Regions from separate parts of the Bacillus sp. Marseille-P3661 genome, predicted to be linked through region 1. Evidence: riboswitches for the same ligand, from Rfam matches in the RefSeq annotation. Region 1 holds a riboswitch; each other region holds the start of a gene.

Region 1 (5,977 bases):
CCCGTACCAGATGCAAAGGCACTTGGAATATTTGCAAAGTCAATGTTTTGAATTAAATTTAAGTCATCATGAGGATTAATGCCATGTTGTTTAAGAACATATTCACCAACCATTTGTGGCATCCCGCCTTTACGTTGACCAAGAAATGTACTTCCTTTTAATTGATCCCAAGAGAAGTTATCCACTTTTTCGCGAGCAACAAGGAATGTTCCATCAGTTTGGGTTAGTTGGGCAAAGTTAATGACAGGGTCATTAGAGCCTTGAGCATATACGTAAATAGATGTTTCGGAACCAACAAGGCCAATATCTGCTCCATCTGAAAGTATAGCTGTCATTGTTTTGTCCCCGCCCCATGCTGTTGTCAGGTCAATTGTAAGACCCTCTTCCTCAAAAAAGCCTTTTTCCAAGCCGGCATAAAGTGGTGCATAGAAAATAGAACGAGTTACTTCAGATACTCTAATTGTTTGTGCTTTATTAGTTGAACATGCAGTAAGTGCAATGATTAAGATAAAAGACAGTGCCAAAGTGAAAATTTGACGTATATTCATAAAAAGTACCCCCTAATAGATGAATCTAAAATAGACTATGTTGGTATGATAAAATGTGTGTATGCCTATAAAAAATTAGTAACTATTTAGGAGCAGTTAAATAGTACGAAGAGAAGAGCGGTGATTTACGTTGGAAAATGGTGAAATCATTTATAAACAAAAATATCCTTCACCACATCCACGGATTGAAGTTTATTTAGTAACTTATATAAGTGATGGATTAAAGGTAAAGGGATTTTTAGCGGAACCAACATGGAAATCTAATGATAAGACCGGATTATTTCCTGGTTTTTTATATTTACGTGGCGGTATTAAAAATGTAGGGATGGTACGCTTAGCGCGAATTACACAATTTGCTTCAGAGGGTTTTGTTGTAATGGCTCCTTTTTATCGAGGTAATTGCGGAGGAGAGGGCTTTGAAGACTTCGGTGGAGAAGACCGAAAAGATGCATTATATGCATTAGATCTATTAAAACAACATCCACTTGTCAATAATGAAAAGCTCCATGTATTTGGTTTTTCACGTGGTGGAGTAATGGCGCTTACTGTAGGAATAGAACGGCCGGATATTACGTCGCTTGTGACTTGGGGGGGCGTATCAGATATGGCCCTTACCTATCGTGAGAGAGTAGACTTAAGAAGGATGATGAAAAGAGTAATTGGTGGCACACCTGAGAAGGTTCCGGATCGATATAGCTGGAGAACACCTCTTAATTTTATCGAAGAACTAAAGGCTCCAGTATTAATTATTCATGGTGCTAAAGACCAAAATGTCTCGGTTGATCACGCCTATTTATTAGAAAAAAAGTTACTAGAGCATAACCATCCCTTTTCTAGTTGGATATATCATGATCATACACATTATTTCCCACCACAAATCAATCGGAAGGTAGTACGTGAATTGACAAAATGGATGAATGAAAAATAAAAAAAGAAGGTATACTACCTGTGAATACAGGCAGAATACCTTCTTTAAAAATTATTTTACTAATGGACCAGCGTTTTTAATATCTTCTGAGATACCTGAGAACTTGCTGAAGTTTTCATTGAATTTTTGAGCTAATTCAGTTGCATTTTGTACATATGCAGCCTCATCAGCCCATGTTTTCATTGGTTGTAAAACTTCATCAGGTACACCTGGGCAGTGTAAAGGAATTTGTAATCCGAAAATAGGGTCTTGTACAGTCTCAACAGCATCTAATTCTCCTTCTAGTGCTGCGCGAACCATCGCTCTTGTATATGAAAGATTCATACGTTTCCCTACACCATATTCTCCGCCAGTCCAGCCAGTGTTAACAAGAAAAACACTTGTCTGATATTGATCAATTTTTTCTCCAAGCATTTCTGCATAAACTGAAGCTGCTCTTGGTAAGAAAGGTGAACCGAAGCAAGTAGAGAATACAGCTTGAGGTTCTGTGATTCCACGCTCAGTTCCAGCTAATTTACTCGTATATCCACTGATGAAGTGGTACATTGCTTGTTCTTTAGTCAAACGACTGATTGGAGGTAATACACCACTAGCGTCTGCAGTTAAAAAGATGATTGTATTTGGATGGCCAGCAATACTAGGGTCTACAATATTATCAAGTGCTTGCATAGGATAAGCAGCACGAGTATTTTCAGTTAATGTAGCATCATCATAATCTGCTATTCTACTATTTTCATTAAGTACAACGTTTTCTAAGACAGAGCCAAAACGAATAGCATCCCAAATTTGCGGTTCTTTTTCTTGAGAAAGATTGATGCATTTTGCATAGCATCCGCCTTCAATGTTAAAGACACCGTTGTTTGACCAACCATGCTCATCATCACCGATTAAGCGACGAGTTGCCTCAGCAGAAAGGGTTGTTTTACCGGTTCCAGATAACCCGAAAAATAAAGCAACATCACCCTCTTGGCCAACGTTAGCAGAACAATGCATTGGTAAAACATGTTTTTCTGGTAATAAATAATTCATTACTGAAAAAATTGATTTTTTCATCTCGCCTGCATATTCTGTACCACCAATTAGGACAACTTTGCGTTCAAATGAAATAATAATGAATGTTTCTGACGCTGTACCATCAACAGCAGGATCAGCTTTGAAGTTTGGCGCAGAAATAACTGTAAATTCAGCTTCATGTGTTTTAAGTTCTTCTTCTGTAGGGCGGATAAATAGCTGGTGTGCAAACAGATTATGCCAAGCAGATTCATTGATTACTTGCATTGGTAAACGGTATTTTGGATCTGCACCTGCGAAACCCTTGAAACAGAATATTTCGCCTTGAACATGTAAATAGTGCAACACTTTTTGATATAATGCATCGAAAACCTCAGGTGAGATTGGTTGGTTAACGGAACCCCAATCAATGCTGTCTTTTGAAGATGCTTCTTCAACAATAAATTTATCTTTTGGTGAGCGGCCAGTGTATTTTCCAGTAGTTGCACAAATGGCTCCAGTTGACGTTAAGACGCCTTCTCCGCGGGCTAAAGTTTTTTCAACTAATACTGGAACTGAAGGATTATGATGTACATTTGCCCCGCTAAGTACATCCTTTAATTCGATGCGATTGCTAACTGAATTCATAAACAAAACCATCCTTTTTTAATTTTAGCTTATTCTTATTCTTTATGTTGATTAGTATAACATATTCAAATTAATAGTCTATACTATTTGTGATTTCTTTCACTGATTTGTTAATTTTTTTAATTTTCGGTTTAAATATAGCTTATGTCATTTGAACTCGTAAAGTGAATATGGTTGCTTATATAATAAGGAAAAAATTAATCAAAACTATTCAATCTTATATATAAAGGAGATAACGATTTGTCCAAATAGCATAACCTATAAGGCCAGTATAAGTATTTCTAATTTTTTCTATTTTTGGTGGATATTAATTGACAAGCTGTATACCCTGCGATATTATAGGGCGGAACGGATACTCTCTTATCCCGAGTTGGTGGAGGGGGACAGGCCCTAGGAAACCCGGCAACCGAGACTATTAATGGTAATTTAATTTTTACTCATAAGTAAAAATTAATTGAACAACCTAATAATAGTTATAAGGTGCTAACCTGTGGCAAGGCAATTCGCCTTGAACGATAAGAGTGAAAGGCTAAGACATTTCAAACCTTTCCTCAAAAATGGAAAGGTTTTTATTATACTATCTGAATTAATATGTTATTCCGGATGATAGTATAAGGAAAACTAAAGCTATGCTAAAGGACTTACAGAGCAAGTTTTTCTAATGTTAATCACTAATCACTAAATCAAATAGCAAAAGCCATAATCAAGTTTGTTATAACCACCTCTTAAAAAAGGGAATGAGTACCGTTAACTTGATAATCGATTTTTAATAGGAGGTACATTAAAAAAATGACAAAAAATCGTCGTTTATTTACTTCGGAATCAGTTACAGAAGGACATCCAGATAAGATTTGTGACCAAATATCAGATTCCATTCTTGATGCAATTTTGGCTAATGATCCTAATGCACGTGTAGCTGCCGAAACATCTGTTACTACGGGGTTAGTTTTGGTAGCTGGAGAAATTACGACTACTACATATGTGGATATTCCCAAAATTGTTCGCGATACTGTGAAAAATATAGGCTATACTCGTGCAAAGTATGGATTTGACTATGAAACATGTGCAGTATTAACATCAATTGATGAACAATCACCAGATATAGCCATGGGTGTAGACAAAGCATTAGAAGCACGTGAAGGACAAATGACTGAAGAGGAACTTGATGCAATTGGTGCAGGAGACCAAGGCTTAATGTTTGGGTTTGCTTGTAATGAAACACCTGAATTGATGCCACTTCCTATTTCATTAGCACATAAATTAGCACGTCGTTTAACAGAGGTTCGTAAAAAAGATATTCTTCCTTATTTACGCCCTGATGGTAAAACACAAGTGACTGTAGAATATGATGAAAATGACAAACCAAAACGCATTGATACAATTGTTATTTCTACTCAACATCATCCGGAAATTACTTTAGAACAAATTAAACGTAACTTAATAGAACATGTGATTAAGCCGGTTGTTCCAAGCGAGCTTATTGACGAAAACACAAAGTATTTCATTAACCCAACTGGCCGCTTTGTAATTGGTGGTCCTCAAGGGGATGCTGGTTTAACAGGTCGAAAGATTATTGTAGATACTTACGGTGGATATGCACGTCATGGTGGGGGTGCTTTCTCAGGTAAAGACCCTACAAAGGTTGACCGATCTGCTGCTTATGCAGCTCGGTATGTTGCAAAAAATATTGTTGCGGCAGGACTTGCTGAGAAATGTGAAGTGCAACTTGCTTATGCGATCGGTGTAGCACATCCTGTTTCAATTTCGATTGATACATTTGGAACTGGTAAAGTTTCTGAAGAAAAATTAGTTGAAGTTGTTCGTAATAACTTTGATCTACGTCCAGCTGGAATTATTAAAATGTTAGACCTACGTCGCCCAATTTATAAGAAAACTGCTGCATATGGTCATTTTGGTCGTACTGACATTGATGTGCCATGGGAAGCTACAGATAAGGCTGAAGCTCTAAAAAGTGAAGCTTTATAATATTTTTTTAAGAGGATAAAAAAGCGTTAGTGGCGCTACTTTTTATCCTTTTTCATATTTTTTTAGAGATATTTTTAGCTTCTTGGTATAAATGCCAATTTTAGGTTATAATGTAATAAAGGGACCAATATTTATATCTACTTATTATAAACTACATCACGATGTGTTGTTGTTTTTATAATAAGTTTATTTTTTTACTATAGGTAGGTTCATTATTGAGCCTAATCAATGGAAGGTGTGTTGAAATGGCATTCGGTAGAAGAAACGTTGAAGAGGTTGTCACAGAGGAAACAAAAGTATGGGAATGTACATCCAATGAGTGTAATTGTTGGGTTAGGGATAACTTTAAAAGTAGTGAACAGCCCGTGTGTCCTATTTGTGAAAGTGAAATGAGCGAGACGACCAAAATGTTACAAGTTGTTGAAAACCATAGTAAACATAATTTCAAATAAAAGTAAAAAGAATTGACTTTATTAAAGATATACGATAGTATTTAAAGTACGCTATTAAGTTCGTTTATTAATAATTTGGATATACCTCGTAAGTCGTAACTACAGAAGTGTGGGCGATTTTTATGTTGTCCTCTTCTAGTTACGACTTTTTTGATGCTTGTAACGGAAAATTATGTAAATAAACACTTATGGTGATAATTATAATATAATGGAGGAATTTTCCCATGGTAGCAGGTAAAGTTAAATGGTTTAATGCAGAAAAAGGCTTTGGATTTATCGAAGTTGAAGGTGGAGATGATGTATTCGTACATTTCTCAGCTATTCAAAGCGAAGGCTTTAAGTCTTTAGATGAAGGCCAAAACGTTACTTTTGAAATCGTTGATGGAAATCGCGGACCACAAGCTGCAAACGTTCAAAAGGCATAA
Region 2 (5,977 bases), on a different contig from region 1:
GTACATAGCCATTATTCCTAAGAGTACGATTGTCCCTAGGATGACACAAGTTGCAAGAGAGGTCCATAAACAAATTCAACAAGGGAAACAGGTTGCTTCATGTGTGAATTTTATATCAGGTCCTAGTAATAGTGCAGATATTGAGATGGAACTAATTGTTGGAGTTCATGGTCCAATTAAAGCGACATATATCATCGTCTTAGATAAGTGATGATATGTAAAAAGGATGCTCCTAATGGTGCATCCTTTTATGACTGAAACTATTACCAGAATAATAAACCAGCTAGTACAACACCTGTTAAGGCACCTAGTGCAACAGCATATGCACCACCGTATCCGTAACGCGGTCCCCCAAAACCATATCCATACCCACCTAAATTACGACGTATAGGTTCAATATATACATGTGATCGAGTAACCCTAACGATTTTACCGAAATGTACTCTACCGCTTCGTTCATGCAGTCTTACAGTTCTTCCGTTATATTTACAACATAAGTCATATATCGGGGCAGACAATTTAATCCCTCCTAATTTAAAAAGTATCGTTCACGATTATTGTATTAATACTTTTTAGATAAGTATGGACATCTATCATCTAGTCAGAATAAACAATTATTTGCCTATTAAAGCTAGGTAGATAATGAAAACATTGTCAATAAATTGTCAAATCTATTTTGCCCTTATTAATTTTCTAGATGTTAAAATCTAATTGGGAATGTTTTTATTTGTTAAATTGGTACGGGGGGTAATTAAAGTGGAAGAATGGTCAGTCGTATTAAATATTTCATTCATTATCATTGGTTTTATGTTTATATTTTTCTGTGTAACAGATATAAATTCATCATCACATAATTAAACTACAAACAAAGGCTCCTGACTTAGTGCGGGAGTCTTTGTTTGTAATGTAGTACTACTAGGATTGATAAAAACAGTACAAACATTAGAAGATTGTTTAGTCATACCTATCTGTGTGATTTATATCACCTTATGGATGAGCTTTTTTGTTTATAATATCAATTAATTCTTACTAAAGTAAAAATAAATGGAGGGAACAACATGTCTTTTGAATGTGCAAGTAAGATGTCACAACAAAACATGGCAATAAAATATTCTCCTGCAATCCAAAGGTTATTAAAAGAACATGGTCCGTTAAGAGATCAAATGGCAAGTTATCATAAGTTAGCTGTTGAAATAAAAAATTCAAATGATGAAAATACTGATGAACGTTTAAAGGAATTACATGCAGAACTGGTCACGTTTATTGAGGAGCTTGATCCGCATTCACAGAGAGAAGAAGATTACTTGTTTACAGCTATGGAGAAATATATTGGGCGTACTTCAGGTCCATTAGTTGTGATGGAGTACGAGCATGAGCAAGCAAAAAAGAATCTTCCAATGTTTATTGAAAAATATGAAAGCAGCAATTTTCCTATTAACACTGAATTAGCAAGTGTATTAACTCAGTATGCGATAGAATCGTACCATATTTTAATTAATCATTTTATGAAAGAAGAAAATGTATTATTTCCAATGGCTGAAACTTTTCTAAGTGATGAGGAAAAAGAGGAATTAGCAAAGAAATTTGATTCTGTAATATAATACTTGCTTACCTTTGGACTATTTAAATGTTAAATTTATAAAACACATTAGATGAATGATTAACCATCTAATGTGTTTTTTTAATAGAATAATATCAAAGATGCTTAACGCATAATTAAGGTCCTTTTTTTATATCGATCCGTATGTGAATTTTAAAGCGAGAGCTATCCCAAGTATTTCTAACTAGAAAGTTGTATTTTTTCCTTGTATCTGAAGTGTATTCATGTACAATAAATTCATTATAGGTTAAAGCTATTTAAATTTTACATTTAAATAAAAACTGTTAATTTGTTTAATAAAGGAAGGTTTATCACCATGAAAGAAACTTTGATGCATCTTAAGCCACAAATAATGGAGATTTTTGAGCATCTTCACACACATCCTGAAGTGAGCTTAAAAGAATTTGAAACAACAAAATATGTGACTTCAATATTAATGAAAAATAATATAGATGTTAAAACATTCGATGATTTCCCTGGGGTAGTCGGTGAAATTGGAGAAGGCCCTTTCTGTGTAGGAGTTAGAGCGGATATTGATGCGCTATGGCAACAAGTTAATGGGGTTTTTTGTGCAAACCATTCATGTGGCCATGATGCACATATGACCATTGCTTTAGGAACGATGCTCCTGCTTAAGGAATTAAAATTTAGTCCAACTGGTAGAATCAAATATCTTTTTCAACCCGCCGAGGAAAAGTCAGTCGGTGCGCTAACATTCATTGAAAAAAATTTAATTGATGATATCGATTTCTTATATGGTGTCCACCTTAGACCGGCAGAAGAGGTAATTGATGGTCAAGCATCTCCTGCAATTTTACATGGTGCAGGCCAATTTATGTATGGTGAAATAATTGGAGAGGATTCACATGCTGCACGACCGCATTTAGGTCAAAATGCAATTGAAATTGGTGCAGCGTTAGTACAAGAGCTAAATAATATTCACTTAAACCCTATGGTCCCACATTCGGTAAAAATGACGCAGTTTTCCGCAGGAGGAGAAAGTCAAAATATTATTCCAGGGTATGCTCAATTTAAAATTGATTTAAGAGCTCAAACAAACGAGATCATGTATGAGCTAAGAAATCGAGTGGATCATATCGTTGAATCGCTCAGCAATCTTTATAATGTAGAGATAAAGCTAGTTACAAAAGGAGAATTTTTTGCTCCAATCGTTGATCCAGAGGCGATGAAGATTATGCAACAGTCAATTTGTGAGGTTTTAGGTGAAGAAAACCTAGTGCCACCTATTATTACTCCAGGTGGAGAGGACTTTCATTTTTATACATTGAAACGTCCACAACTCAAAGCAACCATGCTTGGACTTGGTTGTGATCTGAAACCAGGTCTGCATCATCCAAACATGACATTTAATGTTGAGGCAATACTATCTGGAATTGAAATATTAGCCAAAGCTGTTATCTATACATTTGCTCACCAGAATAATCTTAAAATTAATAACAAATAAAAAAATCTAAAAAAACAATTGACTTACTAAATAACATACTCTATAGTAGTACTTAATTAAATAAGCTTATCAAGAGTGACGGAGGGAACAGGCCCAATGAAATCCGGCAACCATCAATTCGTTGAAAGGTGCTAAATCCTGCAGGTGCATTTAGTACCTGAAAGATAAGGTTAAGAACGTTATTAAACTCTTTTTCCTTGTCGGAAAAAGAGTTTTTTTAGTTAAATTACAAAATTTCCAAGGGGGAACTATAGTGAGTAACGATATTTTGTATAAAGGATCTTATTTCTCAAGAATAGGTGAGCTGGGAGATTTAAGTGCAGACGCATTTAAAGCGTTCTTGAATTTTGACCAAAAAGCATTAGCTCCAGGTAAATTATCTGGTAAACTAAAAGAATTAATAGCCGTTGCCGTTGCCCATGTAACAGGCTGCCCGTATTGCATCGAGGTTCATGTTAAAAATGTTAAAAAGCAAGAAGCTACAAAGGAAGAAGTTGCGGAGGCTATCTTTGTAGCAACAGCATTAAAAGCAGGTGCTGCATTAGCACATAGTGTCAACGCACTAAATACATATGATGGTCAAGGAGATAACGAATTATATAAATCTTCTTATTTTAACCGTTTAGGTGAATTATCAAAGCTTAATCCAAGTGCTTTCCAAGCTTTTGTAAAATTTGATCAAGAGGCATTAAAACCAGGATTATTAAATAAAAAGGAAAAAGAACTAATAGCCGTTGCTGTTGCCCATGTAACTGGTTGTCCGTATTGCATTGAGCTTCATACAAAGGGTGTTAAAGATGCCGGAGCTGACAAAGAAGAAGTGGCAGAAGCAATTTTTGTAGCGACAGCATTGAAGGCAGGATCAGCAATAGCGCATAGTGTTAATGCTTTAAATGCATTTGATAAATAATAGGAAATTAGTTGACTTAAAGGCAATTTATAGTATATACTCCTTTTATGATTTAAAATGCTAACAATTTAATTGGATAAAGAAAACTCTTATCAAGAGTGACGGAGGGAACAGGCCCTATGAAGTCCGGCAACCATCAAACAATCCTAGTTTGTAAGGTGCTAAATCCTGCAGACTTTAATGTCTGAAAGATAAGAGGAGGTCCCCCCTCTTCTTATGAAGTGGGGGTTTTTATGTTATTTTAATACAATTATTTTTATCGAGTTTTATTGCTAGTTGTATAGTGAATTTCACTAATCTTTTGAATCGTTAAATAGAGTTTATATATTTGCTTAGGAGGAATCACAATGACAAAAGAATTTAATACGTATGACTTAGAGACTGTATTACTGCATGGTGGACAGTCACCAGATCCAACTACTGGTTCACGTGCGGTACCAATCTATCAAACTACTTCATATGTGTTCCATAATACAGACCATGCACAAGGACTATTTTCACTTGATGAAGCTGGTAACATCTATTCAAGAATTGGAAATCCGACTGTTGATGTATTTGAAAAAAGGGTTGCACTTCTTGAAGACGGTGTAGCTGCTGTTGCTACTTCATCTGGGATGGCTGCCATTGCTTTAGCAATTATGAATATTGCTCATGCGGGTGACGAGATTGTTGCAGCAACTAATCTATATGGTGGTACCTATAATCTATTTGCTATTACACTACCTAAATACGGAATTAAGGTTAACTTTGTAGATCCAACTGACCCAGAAAATTTCCGAAAGGCTATTACAGATAAGACAAAAGCAGTTTATGGGGAAATTATTGGAAACCCTAGCTTACATGTTCTTGACGTTGAAGCAGTTGCTGATATTGCGCATGAAGCGGGAGTTCCATTGATTGTCGACAGCACATTTGCAACACCATACCTTTGTAAACCAATTCAATGGGGTGCAGACATTGTTGTTCACTCCGCAACGAAGTGGATGGGCGGTCACGGAACATCAATTGGTGGTGTTGTAGTTGATGGTGGACGATTTAATTGGAATAGCGATAAATTCCCTGGTTTTACTCAACCAGACCCAAGTTATAACGGAATTGTCTATGCAAACGAATTTGGTACATTAGCTTATATTACAAAATTAAGAGTTCAACTACTACGTGACTTTGGTTCATGTCTAAGTCCACATAATGCATTCCAATTATTACAAGGTCTTGAAACACTTCATCTTCGTATGGAAAAACATGTTAGTAATGCACTTGAAGTTGCGAACTTCCTGAAAAACCATCCAGCGGTTGAGTGGGTTTCATATCCAGGGCTTGAGGAGCATCCTGCTCATGAATTAGCGAAGAAATATTTACCGGACGGTGCTGGTTCAATTGTAAACTTTGGTATTAAAGGCGGCCGCGACACAGGTAAACAAGTTATTGATAATATCGCGTTATGGTCACATGTAGCGAATGTTGGTGATGCAAAGTCGTTAATCATCCACCCAGCCTCAACAACTCATCAACAATTATCTGCTGAAGATATGAAGAAAACGGGTGTAACAGAAGAGCTAATTCGTTTATCAGTTGGTATTGAGTCGGTAAGAGACTTAGTAAATGACTTAGATCGAGCATTCTTTGAAGCGACAGGCATTTCAACTAAAGGTAATGTGAAAGGTGAAGTTGCAGTCAATGATGAAGGTGTGATTCGTTGGGCATTACAATCACCATTTTTACAAGAAGAAATTGATGGAAAGCTTGTTCAACGCCCTAAGAATTTAGCAGTAGTAGGTTTAAGTGGCAATCCGGCTCGTCCAAGTTATCGATTAGCAAGAAAAATGCAACGCTTGGGCTATAAAATCATTCCTGTAAATCCGAGAGAAACTGAAGTTCTTGGTGAACAAGCATACCCAGATTTAAAATCAATACCGGGTCCAATTGATGTTGTTCAAGTATTCCGTAGTCCTGAAGCTGCAATTGAAGTTGCGAAGGAAGCGGCAGAAGTAAATGCTCGAGT
Region 3 (5,977 bases), 290 kb from region 1:
ATTGACTTTTGCTCTTCAGCATGGCTGTGGTTGCTTCAGCTTTTATTTGCATAAAATTCCGCTAATTCGCTTTAAATAAGAGCTTAATTATGTTTTTGGGAATCTCGTCGTGGATTTCAATTGTGTGATTAATGTTGGAATTTTTTTGACATTTGACTTATGAAGAGGGTTCCGCCACTTTTTGCTGCTCGGTTTCCTCTTCATTCGCCTTATGAAGGGGTTTCTACCGCTTTTTTCTACTCTGTTTCCTCTTCATCCGCCTTATGAAGGGGTTTCTACCGCTTTTTTCCGCTCTATTTCCTCTTCATTCGCCTTATGAAGGGGGTTCCTCCGCTTTTTTCTGCTCTGTTTCCTCTTCATTCGCCTTATGAAGGGGTTCCTCCACTTTTTTCTACTCTGTTTCCTCTTCATTCACCTTATGAAGGGGGTTCCGCTGCTTTTTTCTACTCTGTTTCCTCTTCATTCGCCTTATGAAGAGGGTTTCGCCACCTTTTGCTGCTCGGTTTCCTCTTCATTCGCCTTATGAAGGGGTTTCCGACGCTTTTTTCTGCTCGGTTTCCTCTTCATTCGCCTTATGAAGGGGGGTCTACCGCTTTTTGCTGCTCTGTTTCCTCTTCATATGCCTTATGAAGGGGGGTCTACCGCTTTTTGCTGCTCTGTTTCCTCTTCATATGCCTTATGAAGGGGGTTCCGCCGCTTTTTGCTGCTCTGTTTCCTCTTCATTCGCTTTATGAAGGGGGTTCCGCCACTTTTTTCTGCTCGGTTTCCTCTTCATTCGCCTTATGAAGGGGGTTAGGCCACTTTTTGCTGCTCTGTTTCCTCTTCATTCGCTTTATGAAGGGGGTTCTACCGCTTTTTTCTGCTCCGCTTCCTCTTCATTCGCCTTATGAAGAGGGTTCCGACGCCTTTTTCTGCTCGGTTTCCTCTTCATTCGTCTCATGAAAGGGGTTTTTCCATAACCCAGACAGATTTTCTTTCTCTTGAAAATGAAAAACGGTCCACCTACTAAAGGTGGACCACATTCCTACTATATCTCCTATCAAGAGAAAGGAGTCATGATAAATCCCTCTTGACAAAAGAACTCACTATTGCTGAATCTCTGTTAACTCGTCCATCGTATCCTGTACAAGTGTTACAATTTGGCTCATAGCGGCTCCACCGCCAAACGCTAAAGATACTCCTACAGTTTCTAAGATCTCTTCCTCTGTACATCCTTGATCTAAGCATCCTTTTAGATGATAAATAATGCAATATTCATCTTGGGAAAATACGCTAATTCCCAAAGCTATCATTTGCTTTTCTTTTTCTGAAACAACTCCACCTTTAAAGCAAGCTTCTGTTAAAGCATTAAAGTGCTCTGCAATGTTAGGCATCTTTTGAGTAAAAGTACCTAAGCCAGCCTTGAAATCATGGAGAGTCGCTTCCGTATAATTTGCAAATTCCTGATGTTGCATATCCATTCTGCTCACACCTTTCTTTCAGCATTACAGAGTTATTTTCCACAATCGTTTTAAAAAAGAAACCGTGAAGTTGTTTCCATATAGACAATCATTTTTAAAAGTAAAAGAAGTGACTAGCCGACGCTAATCACTTCTTTAAAATAACGATTTATTATTTTGCAGGAATTACAGCACCTTTATATGTTTCTGTTATGAAGTTTGCAATCTCTTCTGATTGTAAAACTTCAACTAAAGCTTTTATTTCTTCACGGTTTTCGTCACCGCTACGCACAGCAATTAGGTTAACATATGGATTGTTTTCTGGTGATTCAACTGCAATTGGATCGTTTGCAGGATCTAAGCCAGCATCCAACGCATAATTCGCATTAATTAATACTGCATCGCCTTCGTCGTTATTATAAACTTGTGGTAAAAGACCTGCTTCTACATCAGCAACAAATTCTAAGTTCTTTGGATTTTCAGCAATATCATCAACAGTCGCAGTTGTTTTGTCAACATCAGCAGCTAATGTGATTAATCCTTTTTCTTCAAGCATTGATAAAATACGTCCATGGTCCGCCACAGAGTTACTCATAATAATTTTTGCGCCATCAGGTAGTTCTTCAAGTGATTTATATTTCTTTGAATACACACCGATTGGTTCGATATGAATTCCACCAGCATTAGCAAAGTCATAACCAAATTCAGCTTTTTGTGCCTCTAAATAAGGTACGTGTTGGAAATAGTTTGCATCTAATTCACCATCGTTTAATGCTTGGTTCGGTAAAATATAATCTTGGAAAGGAACGATTTCAAGCTCAATACCTTTCTCTTCTAAAAGCGGTAATGCTTGTTCTAAAATTTCTGCATGTGGTACATTAGATGCACCAACGACTAATTTTTTAGCTTCTGTTGTTTCTTCTTGATCAGCACCTGCATTTTCTTGTGTTTCCTCTGCTGGTGCTTCAGCATCATTGCCACCACCACATGCTGCAAGCGCAAATATTACAAATAATGTACTTAAAAGAAGTAATAATTTTTTCAACTGACTAACCTCCAACTATTGTTTAAATTATCTTTTATCTATTTTAGAAGTGACTGCGTCACCAATAAACTGAAGAATAAATACTATAACTAAAATTAAAATTGTTGCCACCATCGTTACATCATTATTATTTCGTTGAAATCCTTCTAAATAAGCCAGATTCCCTAATCCACCTGCGCCAACTACACCAGCCATCGCAGTATAACCAACTAAAGCAATTGCAGTTACCGTTATGCCTGATACAAGCGCTGGCATTGACTCTGGCAGCAGCACTTTAAAAATGATCGTACTCGTTTTGGCTCCCATTGCCTTAGCAGCTTCAAGAACACCTTTATCAATTTCACGCAGTCCAATTTCTACCATTCTTGCGTAAAACGGTGCAGCACCGATAATTAATGCTGGTAACGCAGCTTTAGCTCCAAGCATTGTACCTACTAAAAATTTAGTAAAAGGAATTAGCAATATAATAAGAATAATAAACGGAATTGAACGGAATATATTGACATATGCTGCAATAATCCCATTTAATAATTTGTTTTCCCAAATGTTACCCTTTGATGTTAAGAACAATAGTAATCCAAGTAAAATACCAAATATAAATGTTAGAAGTACCGATATTCCTGCCATATAAAGTGTTTCGACAGTTGCCTCCCACATATTATCCCATTTCACATTAGGTAGTGTGGTTTCAAGCATGTTCAATCACCTCCACTTCAACTTGGTGCTCGCGGATGAATGAAATTGCTTTTTCAACCTCATCATTATTACCTTCAAGATGGACAAACAACGTACCATAAGCACCATTTTGTGTTTGTGAAATCTTCCCTTGAAGTATATTAACATTAATATTGAAATTACGAATTAAAGACGTAATTAATGGTTGTTCTGTTTCTTCACCAACAAATGTAAGTTGGACAACTTTACCATTCGGGTAATTTTCCAATAAATGCTCAATAGTCTCTTTTGTTTCCTCTGGCTCTGTTACTTGTTGAACGAAACGTTTTGTGATGGATTGCTGTGGTTTTCGGAATACCTCTAAAACATCACCTTGTTCAACGATTCGACCATTCTCCATTACAGCTACACGATGACAAATTTTGCGGATGACATGCATTTCATGTGTAATTAATACTATCGTCAGCCCAAGTTTCTCGTTAATATCAACAAGCAGGTCTAAAATAGAGTCAGTTGTTTGCGGATCAAGAGCTGATGTTGCTTCATCACATAGCAGTACTTTCGGGCGATTTGCCAATGCACGCGCAATCCCAACTCTTTGCTTTTGTCCGCCACTTAGCTGTGAAGGATAGGCATTCTCCCGGCCTTCTAAGCCTACTAGCTTAATGAGCTCGTCCACTCTTTTTAGACGTTCCGCTTTCCCAACACCGGCAATTTCAAGAGGAAACGCGATATTATCCCGAACGGTTCTTGACCATAATAAATTAAAGTGCTGGAAAATCATCCCGATTTCTTGGCGAGCTTTTCTTAGGTCACTTCCACCAATTTTTGTTAAGTCTCGCCCAGCAACTTCAATGGACCCGGCTGTCGGTTGTTCTAAACGATTTAAAAGTCGTATTAACGTACTTTTACCTGCACCACTATAGCCGATAATTCCAAAGATTTCGCCTTGGCTGATTTGTAAATCTACATTGTCAACGGCATTGACAAGACCACTGGCTGATTTAAATATTTTTTGTATCCCTTTTAGTGTTATCATGTTGCGACCCACCTTCTCTCATACCTATTATTGCATTAATGGAACTAGGTTAAACGCAATTTTTATCACCTAAATGAAACTTAGTATTTTTATTCTAAAAAAATTAAAGCCTTTCTGCAGACAAGCAGAAAGGCTTCATGTTGTAACCTTTCTCTCATCTTCCAAAGTAAATTACTTTGTGTGAATTGGCACCATTTCAAGTTTCCTTGACGGTTGCCGGGTTTCATCGGGCACTTCCCTCCACCTCTCTTGATAAGAGTTTTACTATATTCTATTAAACTTTTATTTAGGTTGATTGTTTTATAAGCACGATTGAAATTTTAGCATTTCTATATTTGGGTGTCAACAACAATTGCTATATCGGAATAACTGTTTAAATATTTATAATACTTTTACTTTGCCGCCGCTTGTGATCGTAATCCTGTTGCTTTTTCTAATCCTTGTTCAAGATCTTCTATAAGATCTTCGACATTCTCAATACCAACTGAAAGTCGAATTAAATCTTCTCTTACTCCAGCGCTCTTTAAGCCTTCCTCATCTAGCTGCGAATGTGTTGTACTTGCTGGATGAATAATTAAGCTTTTTGAATCTCCGACGTTTGCTACATGTGACCAAAGCTCAACAGAATTAATCAGCTTTTGCCCAGCTACTCTTCCACCTTTTATACCAAAAATAAGAACAGAACCGGCACCTTTAGGGAAGTATTTCTTAGCTAAATCCTTGGAAGGATGACTGTCACTTTCCGGATGTAGAACCCACTCAACACCTGGATGCTTTTCTAAATAGTCTACAACTTGACGTGTATTGGAAATATGCTCTTTCATACGTACATGTAATGTTTCAAGTCCTAGAGCTAATTGGAAAGCATTAAATGGACTTAACGCAGGTCCCATGTCACGTAACAATTGCACGCGCGCTTTAATAATATATGCAATAGCTCCTAAAGCTTCAGCGTAAACCAATCCATGGTAACTTGGATCAGGAGTTGTAAAACCTGGGAACTTCGGTGAATTCCAATCAAACTTTCCACCATCAACGATTACTCCACCTAATGTTGTTCCATTACCACAAATCCATTTTGTTGCCGAGTGTACGACGATGTCAGCACCAAACTCAATCGGACGGCAAAGGTAAGGTGTTGCAAACGTATTATCTACAATTAAAGGAATACCTGCTTCATGAGCAATGTTCGCTACCGCTTCGATATCTAAAATTTGTAAGCTAGGATTTCCGATTGTTTCTGCAAACACTGCTTTCGTTTTTTCAGTGATTGCTGCACGGAAATTTTCCGGATCTGTCGGATCAACTAAATGCACTTTAATACCTTGTTTCGGCAGCGTTTGTGTGAATAAATTATATGTTCCCCCATAAAGAGTCGATGCGGCGACAATTTCATCACCAGCTTCGGCAATATTCTGAATAGCCATCGTAATAGCTGCAGAACCACTTGATACAGAAAGAGCACCCACACCACCTTCTAGAAGAGCAATTCTCTCTTCAAACACTGTGTTTGTTGGATTATGTATTCTTGTATAGATATAACCTGATTCGGAAAGATTAAATAAATTGGCCGCATGTTCTGTGTCTTTAAACAAATATGCATTTGTAGGATATATAGCCGTACCTTGAGAACGTGTTCCTTCATCTAATTGCAATCCACCATGAATACCTAATGTTTCAATTCGATAATTTTTTTGTTCACTCATTTTACCCAGCTCCCTTTTTACATAATGTTTAGTTGATCATCAAAATAGACGTGACATCTATTAAGATGACGAT
Region 4 (5,977 bases), on a different contig from region 1:
CTTTGTCAACTCCCGCCGCTTTCAGCGCAAACGCAACATTTTCAAAAACGGTTTTGGATGATACTAAATAAAAGCCTTGAAAAATCATGCCTATAGATTGCCTTGCTTTTCGAAGATTCTTACTTGAAAGGTTTAGCAAGTCAACCCCATCAATAATCACTTCACCCGAAGTTGGTCGTTCAAGAATGTTCATACAGCGCAGCAACGTACTTTTACCAGCACCGCTATAGCCTACAATACCGAATATCTCACCTTTTTGTATGGTAAGGGAAACATTATCAACCCCTACAATACGTCCTGTTTTACTTTTGAATTCTTTTGTAATATTTTTCAATTCAATCACAAGATGTTTCCCCACTTCCTGTTCACATTTCTATTTAGCTCTTAAAAGTACTTACTTTTTCTCAGCATATTCCCGTCTATAACTTGCGCCAGGATGATCATCAGGTAAAACACTCTTACCTTGCGGAAACAATTTTTCACGAAATGTTCCTTTGGCATAATCCTTTTTGTATAAGCCTCGTTCCTGTAAAATTGGAATTACTAAATCAACAAAAGCTTCCAAATCACCAGGCGTGACTAAATGATTTAAATTAAACCCATCCACACCAGATACCTCAAATTGGTGTTGGATCGCATCTGCTACTTCTGTTGGATTACCAACAATATAACTACTGCGATCTATCGATTCAAAGCGGTTCAGTACTTCACCAACTGTTAATTTTTTTGGCGCATCCTTTGTTAAAGTGGCTGCTTTATAATGCCCACCTTCAGTTGACTTTTTATATTCAAATGGCTCATTTGGATCAAGGCTTTCAAATTCAGCTACATCGTATCCGCTTGCACCATACTGAGCCTTAGCCGCATCGGCGCTCCAAACTTTGTTATATTCTTCAAATTTCCGTTCCGCTTCTTCAGTCGTTTCTGCTACAACCACGTTTAAAAATGAAATAATTTTTATATGTTCTGGGTTGCGTCCATGTTTTTCGGCACGTTTTCTAATGTCAGCTGTATACTCCCGAATTCTTTCAGGTGTTGGTCCACCCACAAAGATGCATTCTGCATGTTTAGAAGCAAATTCTAGGCCGCTATTAGACGTGCCTGCTTGAAACAAGACTGGTGTGCGCTGTAAGGAAGGTTCACTTAAATGCGGTCCTTCCACATTGAAATACGTCCCTTCATGATTAATTTCATGGACTTTACTCGGGTCGACAAGCGTGTGATGTTCCACATCTTCCACTACTGCATCATCTTCCCAGCTTTGCTCCCACAGCTTATAAGAAACTTCCAAGTATTCATCTGCAATTTGATAGCGCTCATCATGTTTGATCATATCTTCTAACCCGAAATTTTTGGCTGCATTTGGTAAATATGAAGTAACAATATTCCATGCAACTCTTCCTTTAGTCAAATGATCTAACGTTGAAAAACGTCTTGCATTTCCAAATGGTGGTTCATAGGTCGTACTAACAGTAACAGCAAATGACAGATTTTCAGTGACAGCAGCCATTGCCGAAACAAGCATGGCAGGATCATTTAAAGGAACTTGCAGCCCGTCTCGAATCGATGGAGCCTTGCTGGCCTGATAAACATCATAGATTCCGAGTACATCTGCGAAAAACACTGAATCAAATTTCCCCCGCTCCAATAGCTTTGCCAAGTCAATCCAATAATCTAAATCTTTGTAGCGCCGATGACGCTTATTTTCTGGATGTTTCCATAATCCATGTGAATTGTGCATCGCACTGTTCATTTCAAACGCATTTAAGATGATTTGTTTAGTCATTTCTTTTCCTCCCAGGAAAAATATTTATTAAATAACAAGAATTCTATCAGGCACTGCTATTTGGTACTTTTTTGCATTAAAAAAACCTCTTCTTAAAAGAAAAGAAGAGGTTTGACTACTATGCACTCGCATATATCTCCTCTTATCTTTCAAGCAAAAATTGCCTGCTGGAATTGGCACAGTACTTAAATAGTCTGTTGCCGAGGCTTCAAAGGGCCAGTCCCTCCACCTCTCTGGATAAGAAAACTTGTTATTGAATTTAATCCAAAATATACATGGAATTGAAATGTCTGTCAACAAAAAATTAAAAAAATATTTTAATAATTTAAATTTATCAATCAGCGTTGACAATTTTTAGAAAGTCATTTATAGTTTGACTAACAAATTCATACGTAACAATGTCTTATCAAGAGTCAGGGGAGGAATCTGGTCCAACGATCCTGCGGCAACCGCTTAATCAATTGATTAAGAAAGGTGCTCATTCCAGCAGACATCAATGTCTGAAAGATGAGAGAGTGTAAAATGGAGCAAAAGTCCACTTTCGTCATCGGAAGTGGACTTTTTTTTACAAGTTTATGAGTTTTCTCAAAAACAACTAAACCTCCCCTATAAAATACACTATTCGCATTTGTTTTATATGCTTTATAAGATATTGTTCAATAATAATTGGAGGAAAACAAATGACTATAACCTATCAACAATTAACAACCTCAAAGCAACAACAACTTTTATTGGAACAAGCAGAAGTCCTAGCTGCCGCCTTTAAAGAAAGAGCGGCGAAAATAGATGCCAAAGGAACATTCCCGTATGAAAATTTTGAGGATATTAAACGAAATAATTTCCTGGCACTTACGGTTCCTCAAGAATACGGCGGTTCTGGTATCAATTTATATGATTATTTATTAATTCAAGAAAAACTTGCTACCGGCGATGCACCTACAGCCCTATCATTGGGCTGGCAACTAGGCGTTATACTTGAAGCAGCCGAAAGTCGAAACTGGAAAGAAGAAAGCTTTGCTAAATTATGTGATCTAATTGTGAATGAAAAAGCATTAATTAATTTAGCACAATCGGAACAAGCAACAGGTAGCCCCTCCAGAGGTGGAATTCCGACAACAACTGCAACAAAAGAAAACAATGGTTGGCGTGTAAATGGCAGAAAATCCTTTACATCAATGGCTGTGGCACTTGACTATTCAATCGTAACTGTAGACATTAACTCTACAGGAAAAAAAGGATTTATCCTTATTGATCACCAATTGGACGGTGTGTCAATTGAAGAAACATGGGACAGCATAGCAATGAGAGGTACAAAGAGTGATGATTTAATTTTAGATAATGTCCTAGTAAAGGACGATGCCTTACTTGTCGTAGAAGATATAAAAAAACCTTCACCAAAAGGTTGGTATCTACAAATTCCGGCTGTATATTTAGGAGTTGCACTTTCTGCACGAGACTATGCGGTTACATTTGCAACGAACTATCGTCCAACTACATTACCTGGCCCAATTAGCGAAGTTCCAGAAGTTCGAAGAAAAATTGGCGAAATCGAACTAGAATTATTTAAAGCACGAGAAGTACTGTATTCAGTTGCTAGGAAATGGGTGGACTATCCTGATCAAAGACATCTACTAGGTTCAGAGCTTGCCGCTGCAAAACATATCGTAACCAACAGTGCGAATGTTGTAGTAGATCTAGCCATGCGAATTGTAGGTGCTAGAAGTCTTTCAGCACAAAACCCGTTGCAGCGGCATTTCCGCGATGTGCGTGCAGGCCTGCATAATCCGCCTACAGACGACATGATTATCTACAATTTAGCCAATGCTGTTTTAAATTCGTAAAGCTTACTAGATTTATTCAAACAGCAATTTTTTAATAAGGAGAGATGCAATCATGGCTATTTCTAGACAGGATCTAAGCGAAACTGTTTGGTATCCGTCAACTGAGCAAATACAACAAGCCAACATAACAAATTTCATAGAAAAGTATGGTCTAGTAAACTATCAAACCTTGATCCGAAAATCAGCTGCAGATCCGAATTGGTTTTTCTCCACTTATTTAAGGGAAATACAGATTAATTGGTATGAGAACTACGAAAAGGTAATGGATTATTCTAAAGGGATTGCCCACACGGAATGGTTTAAAAACGGAAAGCTAAATCTTTACTCTAATTGTATTGAGAAACATTTACACCGTGATAGCGCTGATGTGCCAGCGATTATTTGGGAAGGCGAAGATGGCCGGCAGCGGACGCTTAGTTATACGGAAGTAGATCACGAGGTTAATAGAATAGCTGCTTACCTTATCCAACTTGGAGTAAAAAAAGGAACATGTATCGGAATGTACTTGCCTCCTCTACCAGAAGTGGCAATAACTATTTTCGCATGCGCGAAAATTGGAGCAATTGTTGTCCCTATCTTTTCCGGATACGGTGCTGATGCTATTGCAAGTCGTTTGGTCGATTGTAATGCAAAGATACTCATTACAGCAGATGAGTATTACCGAAAAGGTAAAAAGATTCCTATGCGAAAAACAGCACAGGAAGCGGTAAAGTTTACTCCGTCCGTAAACTATACGATTGTGATCCCACACTTGAACAGCGATATCTCTTTAAATAATAATGAATTATTATGGGATAGTTATCAGTCCTCACTAAGTGTAGACACTGAAGTGATGGATACAAATGATCCATTTATGATTGTTTATACATCAGGTACAACTGGAAAACCAAAAGGAACTGTCCATACACATGGCGGTTTCCCAATTAAAATTACGCTTGACATGTATTTTTGCTTTGATATAAAACCGCGAGATAGAATCTTTTGGTTAACTGATATGGGCTGGGTGATGGGACCTTGGCTATTCCTTGGGGCATCGTTTTTTGGTGCAACGGTTGTTCTTTATGAAGGAAGCCTTGATTACCCTAACCCAGATCGGTTATGGAAATTAACTGCTGACCATAAAATCAATATTTTCGGAACTGCCCCAACTGCAATTCGAACTTTAATGCTTAAAGGTGACGAATGGGTACAAAAGCACGATCTCTCCTCTCTAAGAATACTTGGTTCAACAGGTGAACCATGGGATGCTCTTTCATGGCGCTGGTTTTTAGAGGTGGTTGGCCAGCGTAAACTACCTATCATTAATTTTTCAGGTGGTACTGAAGTCTCAGGTGGGATTATCGGTTGTTTTCCAATCTTCCCATTTAAACCAGGATGTTTTCACGGGCCACTCCCTAGTTTAGCAGTTGATGTCTTTGATACGAGCGGGCAATCGATTAGAGGTGAAACAGGCGAGCTTGTTTTAACAAAACCATCTTTAGGAATGACAAGATCGTTTTGGAATGATACTCGCCGGTACTTTGATACATATTGGAGTATATGGGAGGATGTTTGGGCACATGGAGATCAAGTAAAGATTGATACAGATGGTTTTTGGTATGTAATTGGTCGTTCAGACGATACGTTAAAAGTAGCTGGAAAGCGAATTGGCCCATCCGAAATTGAATCTTTGTTAACTGATCATAAAGAGATCGAATTAGCGGCCGTTGTTGGTATTCCCGATGTAATAAAAGGCCATGTTCCAGTTGCTTTTGTTGTAGTATCTGATGGTATTCAAGTCGACGATTCCTACCTAAATAAGTGGAAAAGCAAAATTGAATACAAACTAGGAAAATCCTTTTGTCCAAAAGAAATCCACATTGTTGAAAAATTACCTACAACACAAAGCAATAAAGTTATCCGAAAAGTAATAAAAGCAGCTTATCTAAATCTACCTGTTGGGGATGTTTCTACAATTGCTAACATTGACGCCATTGAGCCTATCCGGAAATTAGCTAACGCGATTGGATAAATAAATAGATGCAGTTTTCAATGATGAAATACTAGGAGGCAGTAGCATGAATATTCAAACTGTATATAAAACCATATATTGTGAAACAAACGAACACGTCGCCACGATTATTCTAGACCGTCCTACTGTGATGAATGCAATAAATAGGCAAATGGCTCTTGAAGTGCTCGAAGCGTTAACTATTGCAGATACAAATGAACAGGTTAAAGTGGTCGTTATTAGGGGGAGTAACGGGCATTTTTCCGCTGGAGTTGATTTAAAAGAAGTGTACGATTTGCCACAACCTATTGGTGCTGAACCTTCAGAGGTATGGCGCGAGCACTTAGAATCCTTGCTAGC

What was found. A riboswitch is a leader RNA that binds a small molecule or an ion and turns the genes downstream of it on or off. The one in region 1 is predicted to bind S-adenosylmethionine.
Region 2: another riboswitch for S-adenosylmethionine. It lies ahead of C1724_RS12840 (PLP-dependent aspartate aminotransferase family protein); the one in region 1 lies ahead of metK (methionine adenosyltransferase).
Region 3: another riboswitch for S-adenosylmethionine. It lies ahead of C1724_RS01485 (methionine ABC transporter ATP-binding protein); the one in region 1 lies ahead of metK (methionine adenosyltransferase).
Region 4: another riboswitch for S-adenosylmethionine. It lies ahead of C1724_RS23275 (LLM class flavin-dependent oxidoreductase); the one in region 1 lies ahead of metK (methionine adenosyltransferase).

What each region holds. Positions count from the first base shown of each region.
Region 1 is NZ_LT965953.1:618,190-624,166, forward strand. Features, by position in the region: gene C1724_RS02785 (ABC transporter substrate-binding protein) at 1-548, opposite strand, end outside; gene C1724_RS02790 (alpha/beta hydrolase family protein) at 679-1,476, shown strand; gene pckA (phosphoenolpyruvate carboxykinase (ATP)) at 1,528-3,114, opposite strand; SAM riboswitch class I at 3,472-3,636, shown strand; gene metK (methionine adenosyltransferase) at 3,904-5,100, shown strand; gene C1724_RS02805 (cold-shock protein) at 5,346-5,552, shown strand; gene C1724_RS02810 (cold-shock protein) at 5,777-5,977, shown strand.
Region 2 is NZ_LT965954.1:379,129-385,105, reverse strand. Features, by position in the region: gene C1724_RS12865 (LutC/YkgG family protein) at 1-211, shown strand, start outside; gene C1724_RS12860 (hypothetical protein) at 264-518, opposite strand; gene C1724_RS12855 (hemerythrin domain-containing protein) at 1,059-1,601, shown strand; gene C1724_RS12850 (M20 peptidase aminoacylase family protein) at 1,917-3,065, shown strand; SAM riboswitch class I at 3,129-3,236, shown strand; gene C1724_RS12845 (carboxymuconolactone decarboxylase family protein) at 3,319-3,975, shown strand; SAM riboswitch class I at 4,062-4,173, shown strand; gene C1724_RS12840 (PLP-dependent aspartate aminotransferase family protein) at 4,323-5,977, shown strand, end outside.
Region 3 is NZ_LT965953.1:324,098-330,074, reverse strand. Features, by position in the region: gene C1724_RS01500 (carboxymuconolactone decarboxylase family protein) at 1,086-1,454, opposite strand; gene C1724_RS01495 (MetQ/NlpA family ABC transporter substrate-binding protein) at 1,612-2,484, opposite strand; gene C1724_RS01490 (methionine ABC transporter permease) at 2,512-3,180, opposite strand; gene C1724_RS01485 (methionine ABC transporter ATP-binding protein) at 3,173-4,198, opposite strand; SAM riboswitch class I at 4,350-4,457, opposite strand; gene C1724_RS01480 (O-acetylhomoserine aminocarboxypropyltransferase/cysteine synthase family protein) at 4,591-5,904, opposite strand.
Region 4 is NZ_LT965958.1:124,825-130,801, reverse strand. Features, by position in the region: gene C1724_RS23280 (methionine ABC transporter ATP-binding protein) at 1-343, opposite strand, end outside; gene C1724_RS23275 (LLM class flavin-dependent oxidoreductase) at 395-1,786, opposite strand; SAM riboswitch class I at 1,926-2,030, opposite strand; SAM riboswitch class I at 2,187-2,300, shown strand; gene C1724_RS23270 (acyl-CoA dehydrogenase family protein) at 2,467-3,627, shown strand; gene C1724_RS23265 (AMP-binding protein) at 3,680-5,638, shown strand; gene C1724_RS23260 (enoyl-CoA hydratase/isomerase family protein) at 5,685-5,977, shown strand, end outside.